2 regions of the Streptomyces sp. NPDC003247 genome follow, and region 2 is predicted to be linked to the other one. Evidence: predicted binding sites of a transcription regulator. Region 2 holds the regulator's gene; the other holds the start of a gene.
What was found. Region 2 encodes HrcA, which represses chaperone genes, less so after heat shock. Its sites were predicted from a motif close to TTNGCACTCNGNNNNNCNGAGTGCNAA; they were not measured.
Positions count from the first base shown of each region.

Region 1 (7,420 bases), on a different contig from region 2:
AGCGCGTCACCTTCGCCGGGTCGATGATGCCCTCGGCGACCAGGTCGACGTACTCGCCGGTCGCGGCGTTCAGGCCGTGGCCCGGGGTCAGGTTGCGCACCTTCTCCACCACGACGCCGCCCTCGAGGCCGGCGTTGACCGCGATCTGCTTCAGCGGGGCCTCGAGCGCCAGCTTGACGGCGGCGGCACCGGTGGCCTCGTCGCCCTCGAGCTCCAGCTTCTCGAAGACCTGGGAGGCCTGGAGCAGGGCCACGCCACCACCGGCGACGATGCCCTCCTCGACGGCCGCCTTCGCGTTGCGGACGGCGTCCTCGATGCGGTGCTTGCGCTCCTTGAGCTCGACCTCGGTGGCGGCACCGGCCTTGATGACGGCCACGCCGCCCGCGAGCTTGGCCAGGCGCTCCTGGAGCTTCTCGCGGTCGTAGTCGGAGTCGCTGTTCTCGATCTCGGCGCGGATCTGGTTCACGCGGCCCGCGACCTGCTCGGAGGAGCCGGCGCCGTCGACGATGGTGGTCTCGTCCTTGGTGATGACGACCTTGCGGGCCTTGCCCAGCAGGTCGACGGTCGTGTTCTCGAGCTTGAGACCGACCTCCTCGGAGATGACCTCGCCGCCGGTGAGGATGGCGATGTCGTTCAGCATCGCCTTGCGGCGGTCGCCGAAGCCCGGGGCCTTGACCGCGACGGACTTGAAGGTGCCGCGGATCTTGTTGACGACCAGGGTCGACAGGGCCTCGCCCTCGACGTCCTCGGCGATGATCAGCAGCGGCTTGCCCGACTGCATGACCTTCTCCAGGAGCGGGAGCAGGTCCTTGACGTTCGCGATCTTGGAGTTCGCGATCAGGATGTACGGGTCGTCGAGGACGGCCTCCATACGCTCCATGTCGGTGGCGAAGTACGCCGAGATGTAGCCCTTGTCGAAGCGCATACCCTCGGTGAGCTCCAGCTCCAGACCGAAGGTCTGGGACTCCTCGACGGTGATGACGCCTTCCTTGCCGACCTTGTCCATGGCCTCGGCGATGAGCTCGCCGATCTGGGTGTCGGCGGCGGAGATGGAGGCCGTGGAGGCGATCTGCTCCTTGGTCTCGACGTCCTTCGCCTGCTCCAGCAGGGCGGCGGAGACGGCCTCGACGGCCTTCTCGATACCGCGCTTCAGGGCCATCGGGTTGGCACCGGCGGCGACGTTGCGCAGACCCTCCTTGACCAGGGCCTGGGCGAGAACGGTCGCGGTGGTCGTACCGTCACCGGCGACGTCGTCCGTCTTCTTGGCGACTTCCTTGACCAGCTCGGCGCCGATCTTCTCGTACGGGTCCTCGAGCTCGATCTCCTTGGCGATGGAGACACCGTCGTTGGTGATCGTGGGCGCGCCCCACTTCTTCTCGAGGACGACGTTGCGGCCCTTGGGGCCGAGCGTCACCTTCACGGCGTCCGCGAGCTGGTTCATGCCGCGCTCGAGGCCGCGCCGCGCCTCCTCGTCGAACGCGATGATCTTGGCCATGTGAAGTGGTCCCTCCAGGACTGGGGGTGATTCCTTCGGACCGCGCCCGCGCCCGCGACGGACGGCTCGCCTGCCTCGTGGTTCCTTCCCCACCCGGCCTGCGGGCCTCACCGACCCGGTCCTTCGTTGTCACTCTCACCTTCAGAGTGCTAACGCCAATGATTAGCACTCGGGCATGCCGAGTGCAAGCGCCTCGGGGGGATCGGCCCCGGGGCGAACCGGACGAAGGCGCCTGCACCGCCCCGGCGGCGCGGGCTCCCGGGGGCCCGGAGCATCCCGCCGTCCCGGGCCACCAAAGGCCCCCGGGGTGCCCCGGCGCGGCGCGGGCGGCGCCGGGCAGCACGAAGGGCCCGCGCCCCCGTCGGGGTGCGGGCCCTTCGCTGGAAAACGTTGAAAATCGTTCAGGCGGTGACGCGAACCATGTCGGCCTGCGGGCCCTTCTGACCCTGCGAGATCTCGAACTCGACCCGCTGGCCCTCTTCCAGGGTGCGGTAGCCGTCCATCTGAATCGCGCTGTAGTGGACGAAGACGTCCGCACCACCGTCGACCGCGATGAAGCCGTACCCCTTCTCCGCGTTGAACCACTTGACGGTGCCCTGAGCCATGCCTAACTCCCCTATTACTGGCCCTTGCACAGATCCACACTTCGCGGATCCGGGTCAGACCTCACCCCCCAGTTGATTGGAGGCGTGCGCCGGAACGCGTCGACCGCGGCTGAATGTATCTGTCCCACTGCCGTCTGCAACAGGTCAATCGGACGAGAATTCTGGACGTCGACGGTCCGGAATATGGTGAGAATTCTCCCGAATTCAGGGCAATTCGGGCCACATAAAGGGAACAGAAGGCGCAAAAGACCTGCACACTTTGGCTACTTCTCACCGCATGTGAAGTCCGGGCTCATATGCGTTCGGCATGCGATGGGCAGCGCGTTCCCCAACTGTACCGTGCTCAACCACATTGAATTGCCTCCTCCGCTTCTCTTACGGAGGAGGCAATTCGATGAACTCTGGGTAATCGGTGTTACCGAGGGTTACTACCGGTGGGTACGGAGTGGGTGTCAGCCGCCGGCGACGGCCGGGATGATCGAGACGCCGGCGCCGTCCGGGGTCGCCGTCTCCAGCCCCTGCTCGAACCGCACGTCGTCGTCGTTGACGTACACGTTGACGAACCGGCGCAGCTTGCCCTGGTCGTCCAGGACGCGCGCGGCGATACCGGTGTGGTTCTTCTCCAGGTCGGCGATGACCTCGGCGAGGTTCGCGCCCTCGGCGGCGACCTCGGCCTGACCGCCCGTGTAGGTGCGCAGGATGGTGGGGATGCGGACGGTGACGCTCACGGTGTTTCCTCCGGACGGGTAGGCGCCCTGCGGGGCGCGGGGAACTGCGCGACCAGCCCCCGCGGCCCGCAGACGAACAACGGCCTCTCTCAGGCGAGACCGGCCTCGTGGAACGACTCGAGGTTCGGGCGGATGGTGGCCGTCAGCCCGGTCCCGGCGACCGCGTCCAGCGTCTTGAGGCCGTCTCCGGTGTTGAGCACGACGGTCGTCAGCGTCGGGTCCAGCAGACCGGCCTCGATCAGCTTCTTGGTGACGCCGACCGTCACACCGCCCGCCGTCTCGGCGAAGACGCCCTCGGTCCGCGCCAGCAGCTTGATCGCGTCGACCACCTGCTCGTCGTTCACGTCCTCCACCGCACCGCCCGTGCGGCGCGCGATGTCGAGGACGTAGGGGCCGTCGGCCGGGTTGCCGATGGCGAGTGACTTGGCGATGGTGTTCGGCTTCTGCGGGCGGACCACGTCGTGGCCGGCCTTGAAGGCCACGGACACCGGGGAGCAGCCCTCGGCCTGCGCACCGAAGATCTTGTACGGCCGGTCCTCGACCAGACCGAGCTTGATCAGCTCCTGGAGCCCCTTGTCGATCTTCGTGAGCTGCGAGCCGGAGGCGATCGGCACCACGATCTGGTCCGGGAGCCGCCAGCCGAGCTGCTCGCAGATCTCGTACGCGAGCGTCTTGGAGCCCTCGGCGTAGTAGGGCCGCAGGTTGACGTTGACGAAGCCCCAGCCCTCGCCCGCCGGGTCGCCGATGAGCTCGGAGCAGAAGCGGTTGACGTCGTCGTAGTTGCCCTCGATGCCGACGAGTTCGCCGCCGTAGACCGCGGCCATGACGACCTTGCCCTGCTCCAGGTCGTGCGGGATGAACACGCAGGAGCGGAAGCCGGCGCGGGCGGCCGCGGCGCCGACGGCGCCGGCCAGGTTGCCGGTGGAGGAGCAGGAGAGGGTGGTGAAGCCGAAGGCGCGGGCGGCCTCCAGGGCCTGGGCGACGACGCGGTCCTTGAAGGAGTGCGTCGGGTTGCCGGAGTCGTCCTTGACGAAGAGCTTCCCGGCCTCGACGCCCAGCTCACGCGCCAGGTTGTCGGCCTGGACGAGCTTGGTCCAGCCGGGGTTGATGTTCGGCTTGTCCGCCACGTCGGCCGGGACGGGCAGCAGCGGGGCGTAGCGCCAGATGTTCGCGGGGCCCGCCTCGATGCGCTTGCGGAGTTCCTCCGGGTCGTATCCGGAGAAGTCGTAGGCGATCTCGAGCGGGCCGAAACACTCCTCGCAGGCGAAGACCGGGCCGAGCGGCACGCGGTGACCGCACTCGCGACAGGAGAGCGCCGCGGCCGGACCGAGGTCGACGGAGGGGGTGGTGCCGGAGGGGGCGGTGACGGAGGGGGTGGTGCTTGCAACTGTCTGCGCAGCCATGTGAGGCGAGGCCCTTTCTCCTCATCTTCCCCACGACGCATCTCGCCGTGAGACGGAATTGGCACCTTCCCGAGCCGGGAGCCTCGCGGGGATCGTCGACTGCCTGTGGCAGCGATCCGTACGAGACCGGCTGGAGGGTTGCCGGGGCTTCATCGGGCCGTGTCCCTCTGCCCCTCTGGATGAGCGGTATGTGGTTGTGAGCGCGGGCGACCCCGGACATGCGATGGTCATCCGCGTTGTTCAAGACTGTAACCGAAGGCCAGGACAGTTGAGTGAGACCGTCCGAACCGCGAGATGGATCACACTGTCACCTCGCGTGTACCTGGTGTGATCACGACAGTGAGGAGCCGCAGACCGTGCTGGAAGAAGTCGAGCGCTGGCTGGCCGCCCGCTCCTGGTCCGTGACCGATCGCCCGCTGCACCGGATCCTGGCCGCCAAGCGCGCCTCGGGCCAGACGGTGTCCGTCGTGCTGCCCGCGCTGAACGAGGAGGAGACGGTCGGCGACATCGTCTCCGTCGTCCGCCACGACCTCATGCACCAGGTCCCGCTGGTCGACGAGATCGTCGTCGTCGACTCGGGATCGACCGACCGCACCTCCGAGGTGGCCGCGGCGGCCGGGGCCCGGGTCGTCCACCGGGACACGATCCTGCCCCGTCTCCCGGCCGTGCCCGGCAAGGGCGAGGTCCTGTGGCGCTCGCTGCTGGTCACCACCGGGGACATCGTCTGTTTCGTCGACGCCGACCTGAAGGAGTTCTCCTCCGACTTCGTCTCGGGCATCGTGGGCCCGCTGCTCACCGATCCGGGCGTCGACCTGGTCAAGGCCATGTACGACCGCCCGCTGGCCGGCGGCGCCGGCCAGGGCGGCCGGGTGACGGAGCTGATGGCCCGCCCGCTGCTCAACATGCACTGGCCGCAGCTCGCGGGGTTCGTGCAGCCGCTGGGCGGCGAGTACGCGGCCCGCCGCCGCCTGCTGGAGCAGCTGCCCTTCCCCGTCGGGTACGGCGTGGAGCTGGGCATGCTGGTCGACGCCCTGCACCTGGTGGGCCTGGACGCGCTGGCCCAGGTCGACGTCGGGGTGCGCAAGCACCGCCACCAGGACGGGCAGGCGCTCGGCCGGATGGCCGCGGCGATCTACCGCACGGCGCAGCTGCGGCTGGCCCGCGGGCATCTCGTCCGCCCGTCCCTGACCCAGTTCGAGCGGGGCGCGGACGGCTTCGAGCCGCGCACCTACTCGGTCGACACGGAGGAGCGGCCGCCGATGGCGGAGATCGCCGAGTACGCGACCCGCAAGGTCGCGTGACCCGGCGGCGACGCCCCGGCGGACGCGCCGTATACGGCCGGACACGGCCGGTTCACGCCCCGTGTCCGTACGTTTGAGCGGATCGGGTCCGGGCTAGGTTGAGGCGTATGGCTTCCACGCACGGTGCTGCTGCTCAGGGTGCTCAGGTGCTGGTCGCGTCCAACCGCGGCCCGGTCTCGTACACCGTCGGCGAGGACGGCTCGCTGCACGCCAGACGCGGCGGCGGCGGGCTGGTCTCCGGGCTGTCGGCGATCGGCCCGGACGCGGGCGCCCTGTGGGTGTGCTCGGCGCTGTCCGACGGCGACCGGGAGGCGGTCCGGCGCGGGGTCGGCGAGGACGGCGTGCGCATGCTGCCCGTCCCGGCCGACGTGCACGCCGACGCGTACAACGGCATCGCCAACTCGGTGCTGTGGTTCGTCCACCACCTGCTGTACCAGACCCCGCTGGAGCCGGTCTTCGACGCGGAGTTCCGGCGCCAGTGGGCCTCGTACGAGACGTACAACCGCGCCTTCGCCGAGGCGCTGGCGGAGGAGGCGGCGCAGGGGGCCGCGGTCCTCGTCCAGGACTACCACCTGTGCCTGGTGCCGGGGATGCTCCGCGAGCTCCGCCCCGACCTGCGCATCGGCCACTTCTCGCACACGCCGTGGGCGCCGGTGGACTACTTCGGGCTGCTCCCCGGCGACATCCGCGTCCAGTTGCTGCGGGGCATGCTCGGCGCGGACCGGCTCGGCTTCCTGACCCGCCGCTGGGCGGACGCGTTCGCCGCGTGCTGCGCGGAGTTCACCGGCGGCACGGGCGGCACGGAGATCGGCGTGCACGGCCTGGGCGCCGACGCCGACTTCCTGCGCGCCCGCTCCCGCGAGCGGGACGTCGAGGAGCGTCTGGCGGCCCTGCGCGAGGAGATCGGCACGGCTCCCGAAGGCGGCGCCCGCAAGGTGATCGTCCGGGTGGACCGGACCGAGCTGTCGAAGAACATCGTGCGTGGTCTCCTGGCCTACCGGCAGCTCCTCGACGACCACCCCGAGTGGCACGAGCGGGTCGCCCACGTGGCCTTCGCCTACCCCTCCCGCCAGGACCTCGCCGTCTACCGCGACTACACGGCCGAGGTGCAGCGGCTGGCCGGGGAGATCAACGAGCGGTACGGCTCCGCGGGCTGGACCCCGGTCGTGCTGCATGTGAAGGACGACTTCGCCCGCTCCCTGGCGGCGTACCGCCTCGCGGACGTGGCGCTGGTCAACCCCATCCGCGACGGTATGAACCTGGTCGCCAAGGAGGTTCCGGTCGTCTCCGACCGGGGCTGCGCGCTGGTGCTGTCCCGGGAGGCCGGCGCGTACGGCGAGCTGCGCGAGGACGCCCTCACCGTCAACCCGTACGACGTGCTGGAGACCGCCGGTGCCCTGCACGAGGCGCTGACCATGGCGCCGGAGGAGCGGGCGCAGCGCACCAAGCGGCTGGCGGCCGCCGCGACCGCGCTGCCTCCGGCCCGGTGGTTCCTGGATCAGCTGGAGGCGCTGCGGGGGACGCGGGCCAGCTGATCCGCCAGCGCCCGCAGCAGGTCCACCACGCCAGCCGGGCCGTCGACGACCAGGTCGGCGCGCTCGGCGAGTTCCGTGACCTCCGTGCTGCCGCTGGCGACGAGCAGTCCGGGGACGCCGTCGGAGCGGAGTTTCTCCACGGCGGCGAAGGCGGGCAGGTCGCCGAGGTCGTCACCGGCGTAGAGCACGGCCTCGGCGCCGGTCTCGCGGGCGTGCTCCAGCAGCGCCACGCCCTTGTCCACGCCCGGCGGCCGCAGCTCCAGGACCATCCGGCCCGGCTCGACGATCAGTCCGTGGCGGGCGGCGAGGTCGCCGAGGGGCTGCCGTACGGCCTCGAAGGCGGCCTGCGGGTC
Region 1 covers NZ_JBIAPF010000011.1:137,539-144,958, reverse strand. Annotated here, with positions in the region: gene groL (chaperonin GroEL) at 1-1,495, opposite strand, end outside; gene ACFYWQ_RS32305 (cold-shock protein) at 1,897-2,100, opposite strand; gene ACFYWQ_RS32300 (MoaD/ThiS family protein) at 2,553-2,828, opposite strand; gene thrC (threonine synthase) at 2,918-4,231, opposite strand; SAM riboswitch class I at 4,250-4,417, opposite strand; gene ACFYWQ_RS32290 (glucosyl-3-phosphoglycerate synthase) at 4,588-5,532, shown strand; gene ACFYWQ_RS32285 (trehalose-6-phosphate synthase) at 5,640-7,067, shown strand; gene otsB (trehalose-phosphatase) at 7,031-7,420, opposite strand, start outside.
Region 1: a site for HrcA is predicted at 1,658-1,684, ahead of groL (chaperonin GroEL). Genes of this name have one in related genera too.

Region 2 (7,420 bases):
CTGGCGGACGCGGTGGTGCGGGACCTGGTGGACTGATCACCCCGGCGAGTGAATCCCTGCGGAACGGGGGTTCGGTCCCTAACCTGGTTCGTAGGCTGCCGCCAAAAGGACGCGGCGGATGTGGAGGGCCACGGAGATGACCGCTGTGGACGAGCGCGGGATGACCAGGTTCTTCGAGGAGTTCGAGCCTCCGGAGGGCGTCAAGGTCGAGCTTCTCCGGGGGGAAATCGTGATGATGGCCACTCCCGATCTGGTGCACAACCGGATCGTGGCGGATGTCCAGGACCAGATCCCGCGCAAGCACTGGGAACGGCTCCAGACGACGGATGTGGACATCCTCGACGAGGCCAGTGAGCCGGTGCCGGACCTGTTGGTGCTGGAACGAGGTGTTGCCCCGGGCTCGGGGCGTCTGCTGCCGTCCCAGTTGATCACGTTGGTGGTCGAGGTGGTGTCCAAGACGAGCGTCGACCGGGACTACGGGGTCAAGCGGTCCATCTACGCGGCGGGCAAGATTCCCGCTTATTTGATCATCGATCCGATCGTCGCGCACTGCGTTCTGCTCAGCGAACCCGTCGGTGTGGGCGAGATCGCTGACTATCGAGCGCAGCGCATCACGAAGTTCGGTGACCCTCTTCCGCTGGAACCGCTCGGCCTCGAACTGGACACCAGCGAGTTCGGAACCCTTACCGGAGTCCGGCGTCACCACCTGCCGTGACGAAGTCGATCAGTTCCTCCACCCGCCCCAGCAGCTCCGGCTCCAGGTCCTTGTAGGACCCCACCCGCTTCAGGATCGCCTGCCACACCGCCCCGGTGTTCTCCGACGGCCACCCCAGCGCCCGGCACACCCCCGTCTTCCAGTCCTGCCCGTGCGGCACGCGCGGCCAGGCCGCGATCCCCAGCGACGACGGCTTCACCGCCTCCCAGACGTCGATGTACGGGTGGCCGACCACGAGCGCGTGCTCGCTGGTCACCGACTGGGCGATCCGCCACTCCTTCGTACCCGGCACCAGGTGGTCCACCAGCACGCCCAGCCGCGCGTCCGGCCCCGGCGCGAACTCCGCCACGATCGACGGCAGGTCGTCCACGCCTTCCAGGTACTCCACGACCACGCCCTCGATCCGCAGGTCGTCGCCCCACACCTTCTCGACCAGCTCGGCGTCGTGCCGGCCCTCGACGTAGATGCGGCCGGCGCGGGCCACCCGGGCACGGGCGCCGGGCACGGCGACCGAACCGGACGCGGTGCGGGTGGGGCGTACGGGCCCGGAGGCGGGCCGCACGAGGGTCACCACCCTGCCCTCCAGCAGGAAGCCCCGCGGCTCCAGCGGGAACACCCGGTGCTTGCCGAAGCGGTCCTCCAGGGTGACCGTGCCCGCCTCGCAGCGGATCACCGCGCCGCAGAAACCGGTGCCGGGCTCCTCCACCACCAGGCCGGGCTCCGCCGCGACCTCGGGGACCGGCTGCTGCTTCTTCCAGGGAGGGGTCAGATCGGCGGAGTACGTACGAGGGCGCGGGCCCGTAGGGCCCTCGTGGGAAGGGCGGTGGCGGGAGACGGGTGGGCGCATTCGGATGACGATAGGAGAAGCCGCGCCCCGAAGTGCCCCCGACGGCTCACGACACGCCGAAACGCGCCGCCAGCTCGTCCCGCTGCCGCCGCACGAACCCCGCGTCCACCACCGCCCCGTGACCGGGCACGTACAGGGCGTCCGCCCCGCCGAGGTCCAGCAGCCGGTCCAGGGCGGCCGGCCAGTGGGACGGCACGGCGTCCGGGCCGGCCTGCGGATCGCCGGACTCCTCGACCAGGTCGCCGCAGAACACCACCTCCGGCGAGCCCGGCACCAGGACCGCCAGATCGTGGGCCGTGTGCCCGGGAGACAGGTTCGCCAGCAGCACCTGCCGGCCACCGCCCAGGTCGAGCGTCCACTCCCCGGAGACCAGGTGGCGGGGGCGTACGAGCGTGTCCACGGCCTCCGCCGCCGCCGTCTCGTCGAGCCCGTTGCGCACCGCGTCCGCCCGGAGCTCCTCGGCCCCGCGCCCCCGCCGGGTCAGCACCGTCTCCGCGCCCACCGCCGCGTACACCTCCGCGCCCGCGAACGCCGCCGCCCCGAAGACGTGGTCGAAGTGGGGATGGGTGAGCGCGAGATGGGTCACACGCCCGCCGGCCAGTTCCTCCGCCCGCATCCGCAGCCGGGCCCCCTCCGCGAGGCTCGACCCCGCGTCGACCACCAGGGCCGCGCCGGCCCCGACGACCAGCCCCGCCGTGCAGTCCCAGCCCGGCAGCCGGCACCGCCCGACCCCGGCCGCGACCCGCTCCCACCCCAGCTCTTCCCAAGTCACCGTCATACCGCGACGCTAGCGGTGACGGCCCGCCCGTGAGAGCCGCCACGGAACCGACCTTGCCGCGGGTGTACCCCACCGCCGTACACTGGGCCGGGGAACGCTGGCACTCGGAAGTGAAGAGTGCCAGGCAGAGCGCCAGGGACGATCGACTGGAGGTGTGCGCGCGATGCTGAGTGAACGAAGGCTCCAGGTACTGCAGGCCATCGTCCAGGACTACGTGGGCACCGAGGAGCCGGTCGGTTCCAAGGCGCTCACCGAGCGGCACAACCTCGGCGTCTCCCCGGCGACGGTCCGCAACGACATGGCGGCCCTGGAGGACGAGGGGTTCATCGCCCAGCCGCACACCAGTGCCGGGCGCATCCCCACCGACAAGGGCTACCGGCTGTTCGTCGACAAGCTGGCCGGCGTCAAGCCGATGACGGCCCCCGAGCGGCGGGCCATCCAGAACTTCCTCGACGGCGCCGTCGACCTCGACGACGTCGTGGCCCGCACGGTACGGCTGCTCGCGCAGCTCACCCGGCAGGTCGCCGTCGTGCAGTACCCGTCCCTGACCCGGTCCACCGTGCGGCACGTGGAACTGCTGTCGCTCGCGCCCGCCCGGCTGATGCTCGTGCTCATCACGGACACCGGCCGGGTCGAGCAGCGGATGGTGGACTGCCCGGCACCGTTCGGCGAGTCCTCGCTGGCGGACCTGCGGGCGCGGCTGAACAGCCGGGTCGCGGGCCGCCGCTTCGCGGACGTGCCGCGGCTGGTGGAGGACCTGCCCGACGCCTTCGAGGCGGAGGACCGCGGCACGGTCTCGACGGTGCTCTCCACCCTGCTGGAGACCCTCGTCGAGGAGAACGAGGAGCGGCTGATGATCGGCGGCACCGCCAATCTCACCCGCTTCGGACATGACTTTCCCCTCACCATCCGGCCCGTCCTGGAGGCCCTGGAGGAGCAGGTCGTGCTCCTCAAACTCCTGGGCGAGGCGGGCGATTCGGGCATGACCGTGCGCATCGGCCACGAGAACGCCTACGAGGGACTCAACTCCACTTCCGTGGTGTCGGTCGGCTACGGTTCGGGCGGCGAGGCAGTCGCCAAGCTCGGCGTGGTCGGACCGACCCGCATGGATTACCCGGGAACGATGGGAGCGGTACGCGCAGTGGCACGGTACGTCGGACAGATCCTGGCGGAGTCGTAAGTGGCCACGGACTACTACGCCGTTCTCGGCGTGCGCCGCGACGCGTCGCAGGAAGAGATCAAGAAGGCCTTCCGGCGGCTCGCACGCGAGCTGCACCCGGACGTCAACCCCGATCCGAAGACCCAGGAGCGGTTCAAGGAGATCAACGCCGCCTACGAGGTGCTCTCGGACCCGCAGAAGAAGCAGGTCTACGACCTCGGCGGCGACCCCCTCTCGCAGGCGGGCGGCGGTGGCGCGGGCGGCTTCGGCGCCGGCGGCTTCGGCAACTTCTCCGACATCATGGACGCGTTCTTCGGCACGGCGTCCCAGCGCGGCCCGCGCTCGCGCACCCGCCGGGGCCAGGACGCGATGATCCGGCTGGAGGTCGAACTCGACGAGGCGGCCTTCGGCACGACCAAGGACATCCAGGTCGACACGGCCATCGTCTGCTCCACCTGCAGCGGCGAGGGCGCCGCGCCGGGCACCACCGCCCAGACGTGCGACATGTGCCGCGGACGCGGTGAGGTGTCGCAGGTGACGCGGTCCTTCCTGGGCCAGGTCATGACCTCGCGCCCCTGCCCGCAGTGCCAGGGCTTCGGCACCGTGGTCCCCACGCCCTGCCCGGAGTGCGCCGGCGACGGACGCGTCCGGTCGCGGCGCACCCTCACGGTCAAGATCCCGGCCGGTGTCGACAACGGCACCCGCATCCAGCTCGCCGGCGAGGGCGAGGTCGGCCCGGGCGGCGGACCCGCCGGTGACCTGTACGTCGAGATCCACGAGCTGCCGCACCACACCTTCCAGCGGCGCGGCGACGACCTGCACTGCACGGTGACGATCCCGATGACCGCGGCGGCCCTCGGCACCAAGGTGCCGCTGGAGACGCTGGACGGCCTGGAGGAGGTCGACATCCGGCCCGGCACCCAGTCCGGCCAGTCGATCCCGCTGCACGGGCGCGGCGTCACGCATCTGCGCGGCGGCGGCCGCGGGGACCTCATCGTGCACGTCGAGGTGCAGACGCCGACGAAGCTGGACCCGGAGCAGGAGCGGCTGCTGCGCGAGCTGTCCAAGCTGCGGGGGGAGGAGCGGCCGCAGGGGCAGTTCCAGCCGGGGCAGCAGGGGCTGTTCTCGCGGCTGAAGGACGCGTTCAACGGGCGGTGACGGCGTTCAACGGGCGGTGACGGGTGGTGGGCGTCGGGGGTGTTCCGCCCCCGCCGCCCCTTCCCTCCCCCATCGTCTCCGGGGGCTCTGCCCCCGGGCCCCCGTTTCGGCCCTGGACGGGCCTCGTCCTCAAGCGCCGGACGGGCTGACTGTGCGGCCCCTGCTGAAGAGGTGCCGTGGGGAAGGCCGATTCGGACTTGTCCGGGGGACGTGACAACATGCCGTCATGTCCTCCGCACTGACCGATCTCTTCCCGTACCCGATCGTGCAGGCGCCCATGGCGGGCGGCGTCTCCGTTCCGCAGCTCGCCGCCGCCGTGTCCGAGGCCGGCGGGCTCGGGTTCCTGGCCGCCGGGTACAAGACCGCCGACGGCATGTACCAGGAGATCAAGCAGATGCGGGGGCTGACCGCCCGCCCCTTCGGCATGAACGTCTTCATGCCGCAGCCCCCCTACGCGGAGACCGGCGCCGTCGAGGTCTACGCCCACCAGCTGGCCGGCGAGTCCTCCTGGTACGCGACGGAACTGGGCGACCCGGACAGCGGCCGGGACGACGGCTACGACGCGAAGATCGCGGTGCTGCTGGACAACCCGGTGCCGGTGGTGTCGTTCCACTTCGGCGTGCCCACCCCGGAGGTGCTGGCCTCGCTGCGCCGCGCCGGAACGTTCACGCTGGTCACCGCGACCACCGCCGAGGAGGCCGTGGCCGTGGAACGGGCGGGCGCGGACGCGGTGATCGTGCAGGGCGTGGAGGCCGGCGGCCATCAGGGCACCCACCGCGACGCCCCGGAGAACGACGGCTCCGGCATCGGTCTGCTGTCCCTGACCGCCCAGGTCCGCGAGGCCGTGCGGCTGCCGCTGGTGGCGGCCGGCGGCATCATGCGGGGCAGCCAGATCGCCGCGGTCCTCGCGGCCGGCGCGAGCGCCGCCCAGCTGGGCACGGCCTTCCTCGCCACCCCCGAGTCCGGCGCCGCCGCCGTGCACAAGCAGGCGCTGACGAACCCCCTGTTCGTCCGCACCGCGCTGACCCGCGCCTTCTCCGGCCGCCCGGCCCGCGGTCTGGTCAACCGCTTCCTGCGCGAGCACGGCCCGTACGCGCCCGCCGCCTACCCGGAGGTCCACCACCTCACGTCGCCGCTGCGCAAGGCGGCCGCCAAGGCGGGCGACGCGCAGGGCATGGCACTGTGGGCGGGGCAGGGCCACCGCATGGCCCGCGAACTGCCCGCCGGGCAGCTGGTGGAGGTGCTGGCGGCCGAACTGGACGCGGCACGCGCGGCGATGGCGGCCGGCGCGGCCGACGGGAGCGGCGGACGATGACCGCGCCCGTCTTCGTCGTCGAGGAACTGCCGCCCGCACCGGCCGAGTTCGTCCTGGACGGGCCCGAGGGCCGGCACGCCGTGTCGGTGAAGCGGCTGCGGCCCGGCGAGGAGGTCGTCCTCACCGACGGGGCCGGCCGCTGGGCGCACGGCGAGGTCCTCGCCGCCGAGGGCAAGGACCGGCTGACGGTCGGTCTGACCGAGGTGGCGGAGGAGCCGCCCCAGTCGCCGCGGATCACCGTCGTGCAGGCACTGCCCAAGGGCGACCGGGGCGAACTGGCCGTCGAGACGATGACCGAGACCGGCGTCGACGCGATCGTGCCGTGGGCGGCCTCCCGCTGCATCACGCAGTGGAAGGGCGAACGCGGGCTGAAGGCGCTCGCCAAGTGGCGGGCCACCGCGCGCGAGGCCGGCAAGCAGTCCCGCCGGGTCCGCTTCCCCGAGGTCGCCGACGCGGCGACCACCCGGCAGGTCGCGGACCTTCTGGCGCGGGCCGACTTCGCCGCCGTGCTCCACGAGGACCGCGACTACCGCAGCGCGCCCCTGGCCACCGTCCCGCTCCCCGCCGAGGGCGAGATCGTCCTCGTCGTGGGCCCCGAAGGGGGCGTCTCCCCGGACGAGCTGGCACTCTTCGAGGAGGCCGGCGCGCAGGCGTACCGGCTGGGGCGGAGCGTGCTGCGGACGTCGACCGCCGGTACGGCCGCCGCCGCCCTGGTCCTGGGCCGGACCGGCCGCTGGTCCTGACGCACGGCAACGTTCCGGCGGGCCGCGCCCGTCCCGACGGACGGCGCCCGTCCCGACGGACGGCGCCGGTGCCGGTGGACGGCGCTCGTCCTGACCGACGCCGCTCGTCCTGACCGACGCCGCTCGTCCTGACCGACGGCGCTCGTCCTGACCGACGGCGCTCGTCCCGACCGACGCCGCTTGTCCGGCCCGCGCCGCTCGTCCGCCCCCGCGCCGTCCGCCCGGTCGGCGAGGGGGCGGACGCGGCGGGTGGAGCTCGTGGGAGCACGGTAGGGGGCGGGTGACGAGTGGCGGTATGTGCCCTACCGCGGCCGCCGTGACGGTGGCAGGCTGCCCCGCATGGGGGTTTCCGGACGGATCCGGCTCCGGCCGCACGGCCTGCCGTACACACGGGGGCAGGGCAGGCCGTACCGGCTGCGCGCGGTGGCCGTCGCGGGGCTCGCGGTCGTGGCCGTGGGCGGGGTCGCGGCGTGCGAGCCGGGCGGACTGAGCGCCACGAGCGTGGCGTACACGACCGACGAGACGGCGACGGCCGAGATCGAACGGCGGGACGTGGACGTGCGGTGGCTGACGTGCACCGGCGAGTACGGCGACGGCGGGACGGGCGGCTCCGGTGCGGAGACCGCCACCTCCGTCGCCTCCGTCGACTGTGAGGGCGAGACCGGCGACGGGCGGGACATCACGGTCGACGGGCAGGTCACGCGC
Region 2 covers NZ_JBIAPF010000001.1:737,181-744,600, reverse strand. Annotated here, with positions in the region: gene hemW (radical SAM family heme chaperone HemW) at 1-36, shown strand, start outside; gene ACFYWQ_RS03150 (Uma2 family endonuclease) at 137-715, shown strand; gene ACFYWQ_RS03145 (DUF3097 domain-containing protein) at 684-1,562, opposite strand; gene ACFYWQ_RS03140 (MBL fold metallo-hydrolase) at 1,609-2,340, opposite strand; gene hrcA (heat-inducible transcriptional repressor HrcA) at 2,504-3,520, shown strand; gene dnaJ (molecular chaperone DnaJ) at 3,521-4,657, shown strand; gene ACFYWQ_RS03125 (nitronate monooxygenase) at 4,884-5,972, shown strand; gene ACFYWQ_RS03120 (16S rRNA (uracil(1498)-N(3))-methyltransferase) at 5,969-6,715, shown strand; gene ACFYWQ_RS03115 (hypothetical protein) at 7,055-7,420, shown strand, end outside.